One region of the Catellatospora sp. TT07R-123 genome, then DNA from elsewhere that is predicted to be linked to it. Evidence: riboswitches for the same ligand, from Rfam matches in the RefSeq annotation. Region 1 holds a riboswitch; the other holds the start of a gene.
The links. Region 1 has a riboswitch for glycine ahead of gcvT (glycine cleavage system aminomethyltransferase GcvT). Riboswitches for the same ligand answer to the same signal wherever they lie in the genome.
Positions count from the first base shown of each region.

Region 2: it holds a riboswitch for glycine, as region 1 does, so the genes downstream of both, gcvP (aminomethyl-transferring glycine dehydrogenase) here and gcvT (glycine cleavage system aminomethyltransferase GcvT) in region 1, are expected to answer to the same signal.

Region 1 is NZ_BNEM01000001.1:1,333,098-1,335,486, forward strand. It holds gene gcvT (glycine cleavage system aminomethyltransferase GcvT) at 1-1,109, opposite strand, end outside; glycine riboswitch at 1,258-1,348, opposite strand; gene Cs7R123_RS05535 (hypothetical protein) at 1,422-2,389, opposite strand, start outside.
Region 2 is NZ_BNEM01000001.1:2,103,980-2,106,368, forward strand. It holds gene gcvP (aminomethyl-transferring glycine dehydrogenase) at 1-1,066, opposite strand, end outside; glycine riboswitch at 1,127-1,218, opposite strand; gene Cs7R123_RS08780 (zinc-binding dehydrogenase) at 1,324-2,292, opposite strand.

The sequences.
Region 1 (2,389 bases):
CTGCCGCGGATGTCGGCGGTGAGCACGGTGCCTACCGCGCAGCGGTCGGCGGCGACGTACGCCAGGGCGATCGGGCGGCCCAGGGTCGGCGACGGGGCGCCGCTGGTGACGGTGCCGACGCGGGCACCGGTGTCCGGGTCGAGCACGGCGTAGCCGGGGCGCGGGGCGCGCCGCCCGCCCGACACCAGCCCGACCAGCACGTCGGCGGCCTGCTCGCGGCGGGCGGCCAGCGCCTCGCGGCCGACGAAGCCGGGCTTGTCGTGCGCCACCACCCGGCCCAGCCCCGCCTGGTACGGGCTGACCTCGGCGGTCAGCTCGTGGCCGTACAGCGGCATGCCCGCCTCCAGCCGCAGCGTGTCCCGGCAGGCCAGCCCGGCCGGGACCAGGCCGTGCCCGGCGCCCGCGGCGGTGACCGCGGTCCAGATCGCGGCCGCGTCGGCGGGCGCGCAGTAGATCTCGAACCCGTCCTCGCCGGTGTACCCGGTGCGGGCCAGCAGCACCGGCCGCCCCGCCAGCCACGCCACGTCGACGGCGTAGTAGCGCAGCGACGGCAGGTCCGCACCGGTCAGCGGCGCCAGGATCGCGGCCGCGCGCGGGCCCTGCACCGCGATCAGCGCCCACCGGTCCGACACGTCGGCCACGTCGGCCCCGAACCCGGCGGTCCGCGCCACCAGCTCGGCGAGCACCGCCGCGGTGTTGGCCGCGTTGGCGACCACCAGGTAGCGCTGCGGTTCCAGCCGGTAGACGACCAGGTCGTCGAGCACGCCGCCGTCGGGCGCGCACAGCATCGTGTACCGGGCCCGGCCCGGCTGGACCGCCGACAGGCGGCCCACCAGCGCGTAGTCGAGGAAGGCCGCCGCGTCGGCGCCGGTGACCTCCAGCTGGCCCATGTGGCTCAGGTCGAACAGGCCGGCGCTGCTGCGCACGGCGTGGTGCTCGGCGAGCTCGCTGCCGTAGCGCAGCGGCATCGTCCAGCCCGCGAACGCGGTCAGCACGGCACCGAGCGCCACGTGGACCTCGTGCAGCGGGGTGGTTCTGAGGGCGGGTTCGGGCCCGGCCGTGCCGTCGTCAGGGCAGGCACGGGCAGCGGGCGGCGCGGTAGCGCTCACGGGAGGCTCCCTGGTCCGGGCACCGCACAGGCGGCACCGTGGGTGGTGGGCCTCCCCCTCTGTCATCGCTGCCTGAGAGCTTCGCCGTCGCGTGGACGGCTTGCACCGTGGGCGCGGGACCGTCGGGTCCCGACTTTCCAGAGTTCGCCTAGCCGCGGCGGTACATGGGCCTGAGAGATTCCGGGGAGAGTTGCTCCTTCGGCGTCCCGGTGGTGCCGGGACTCTCCCGCCGCGAGTCGTTCGGCGAGATATTCAGTTGTACGCCGCGTACCGTATGCGCCGCCGCCGCACCCGTCAAGAACACAACGGACGTCACGGTATGGCGGCCGGTCGCGGCTGCCCGGCGGGGAAGCGCGCGGTCCGGTGGACGCGGCGGGCGGCGTACCCGATGACGCCGAGCGCGACCAGCGCGAAGACGATGTGGGTGACCAGGTTGACCGTGGCCTGGCCGCCCTGCACCGGCAGCTGGAAGAACGCGTGCCAGGCGTACGTGAGCAGCGCCGCCGCCGCCAGCGCGAACCGGTGCCAGGCGCCCCACGAATCGCGCGCCGACCAGCGCCGCACCAGCCAGCCCAACACGGCCAGGTCCACGGCCACCACCGCCACGCCCACCCAGGTGGGCAGCAGCTCGGCTCCGAACAGGACCAGCCCCGCGCCGATCGCGGCGGCGAACACCGCCCGCGGACCAGGCACCGCGCCCGTGGCCGGCCGGACCCGGCGCGGGACCGCGAACGCGGCGACGACCAGCGCGACCGCGACCAACGCCGCGGCGGCCAGCTGCGCGGCCGAAGCCATGAACTGACCATCGGCGTACGAGAACGAGAAGATCGCCACACACCCGGCCGCGAACACCGCGATCGACGCGGCGAACCCGGGCCCCCGCAGCCACGGCTGGTCCCGCCGGTCCCCCGCCGCCTCCTCGACCAGCGAGATCGGGGCGCCGATGCTCCAGATCACATGAATGGCCAGCACGAACAGGGTCCACGGGACCGCGATGCCCAAAGCCGGGACGAACCCCTCGTCGAGCAGGTGCGCCCCGACGTAGTCGGGGTTGTACAGCGACTGGGTCAGCAGCCCCTCCTCGACCACCCCGAACGCGAGCGCCAGCAGCAGGATCGTCGGCCAGCCGCGTCCGGTGCGGCGGGCCAGTTCGCGGATGAACAGTGCGCCGCCGCCGTACATCGTCGACAGCGGCAGGATCAGCAGGATCATCGTGATCGGGAAGTCGCCGAGCAGGAACTCGGCCACGAACGGAGCCAGCAGGTAGAGGGCGATCGCCG
Region 2 (2,389 bases), 770 kb from region 1:
CACCGTGGGCGTGGCGGGCGATGCCACGCAGGCCGTCGGGGCCGTGGTAGACGGCGTACATGCTGGCCATGACGGCGAGCAGGACCTGCGCGGTGCAGATGTTGCTGGTCGCCTTCTCGCGGCGGATGTGCTGCTCGCGGGTCTGTAGCGCCAGCCGGTAGGCCGGGGTGCCGTCGATGTCCTTGGAGACGCCGACCAGGCGGCCGGGCAGCGAGCGCTCCAGCCCGGCGCGTACGGCCAGGTAGCCGGCGTGCGGGCCGCCGAAGCCCATCGGCACGCCGAAGCGCTGGGCCGAACCGCAGGCGATGTCGGCGCCGATCGAGCCCGGGGCGCGGACCAGGGTCAGCGCCAGCAGGTCGGCGGCGACCGCGACCAGCGCCTGGCGGGCGTGGGCGGCGGCGATCAGCTCGGCGTGGTCGCGCAGCGCGCCGGAGGCGCCCGGGTACTGCACGTGCAGGCCGAAGAACTCGGCCGGGAGCTCCTCGGTGTCGAGGTCGACGACGCGCACCTCGATGTCGAGCGGCTCGGCCCGGGTGGTGATCACGTCGATGGTCTGCGGGAGCGCGTCGGCGTCGACGACGTACACGTTGCTCTTGCTCTTGGCCGAGCGGCGGGCCAGCGTCATCGCCTCGGCGGCGGCGGTGCCCTCGTCCAGCATCGAGGCGTTCGCGGTGGCCAGCCCGGTCAGGTCGGTGACCATGGTCTGGAAGTTGAGCAGCGCCTCCAGCCGCCCCTGCGAGATCTCCGGCTGGTACGGGGTGTACGCCGTGTACCAGGCCGGGCTCTCCAGCACGTTGCGCTTGATCACGCCGGGGGTGTGCGTGCCGTGGTAGCCCAGGCCGATCATCGAGGTCAGCACCGCGTTGCGCGACGCCAGGGTGCGCAGCTCGGCCAGGGTCTCGGCCTCGGTGGCGGCGGCGGGCAGGTCGAGGGTGCCGTGCCAGCGGATCACCTCGGGGATGGCCGCGTCCATCAGCTCCTCGATGGAGGAGTAGCCGATGGCATTGAGCATGCGTTCGGTGTCGGCGGAGCCGGGGCCGATGTGACGTTCGACGAAAGCACTCATATGGGACTCCGGGGTCGAGGACCTAAGCCCTCCCCCTCTGTCGCGTCGCTTCAGAGTCGCCATGCCCGTACGGTTCGGGTGCCTGAGAGGTTCCGGGGAGGAATTGCCCCTTCGGCGCCGCGCTGACGCGCGGACTCTCCCACACGGGTGTGCCGGCACCAATCACGCTACCAGCACCGCCTGGGCGGCACCGTAACCTGGGCCACTGCCGCATCGCCACAGCAACCTCGAAGGTCACACCCGCCCCGCCGCGCTGTTCACGGCAGCAGGACGACCTTGCCGACCGTGCGCCGGTCCTCCAGTGCGCGGTGCGCCGCCGCGGCGTCGGCGAGCGGGAACTCGGCGATCAGCGGGGTCAGCCGGCCCTCGGCCGCCTCGCGCAGCGCCTGCTCCTCCAGCTCGCGCAGCGGCCGGGTCACCGCCGGGCCGAGCGCCGAGCTGGCGGTGATGCCCCGGGTGTACAGGTCGGCTGTGGTGATCTCCGTTGCGCTTCCCGACGACCACCCGCAGATCACGAACCGGCCGCCGGGCGCGAGCAGTTCCAGGGCCGCCCGGCCCGCCGGCCCGCCGACGCCGTCGATGACCAGCGACAACCGCCGCTCGCCCAGCTCGGCCCGCACCCGCTGCGGCCAGTCCGCCGCCGTGTAGTCGACGGCCGTGCCGGCGCCGTTGCGCCGCACCTGCTCCACCTTGGCGGGGCCGCCCGCGACGCCGACGACGTACGCGCCCGCGCGCTGGGCTGCCTGCACGAACAGGGTGCCCAGGCCGCCCGCGGCGGCGGTGACCAGGACGGTGTCGGCCTCGGTCAGGGCGGCGCGGTCGAGCACGCTGACGGCGGTGCGGCCGGTGCCGATCATCGCGACGGCGGTCGGGGCGGACAGGTGGTCGGGGATCTCGTGCAGGGAGGTGGCGGCGGCGAGGGCGCGTTCGGCGTACCCGCCGCTGGTCAGGCCGAGGTGGGCGACCGCGCGGCGGCCCAGCCAGCCCGGGTCCGCCCCGGGCCCGGTCGCGACCACCCGGCCCGCGACCTCGCGGCCGGGTGTCATCGGCAGGGCCGGGAGCGGGAACGGGGTGCGCCCGCCGCTGCGGATGCTCGTGTCGATGAGGTGCACACCCGCCGCCTCGACCTCGATCACCACCTGGCCGTCTCCCGGCTCCGGGTCGGGGACCTGTTCGAGCAGCAGGTTCTCGGCCGGGCCGAACTCGTACTGGCGGATGGCGCGCATGGTGCTCCTCGGGGTGTGGCAGGCCGCGTCACCCGGCGGTGTCCGCCGGGTGCCCGCCACGACGTTAAAACCTCAAGTCGACTTGAGGTCAAGGCCG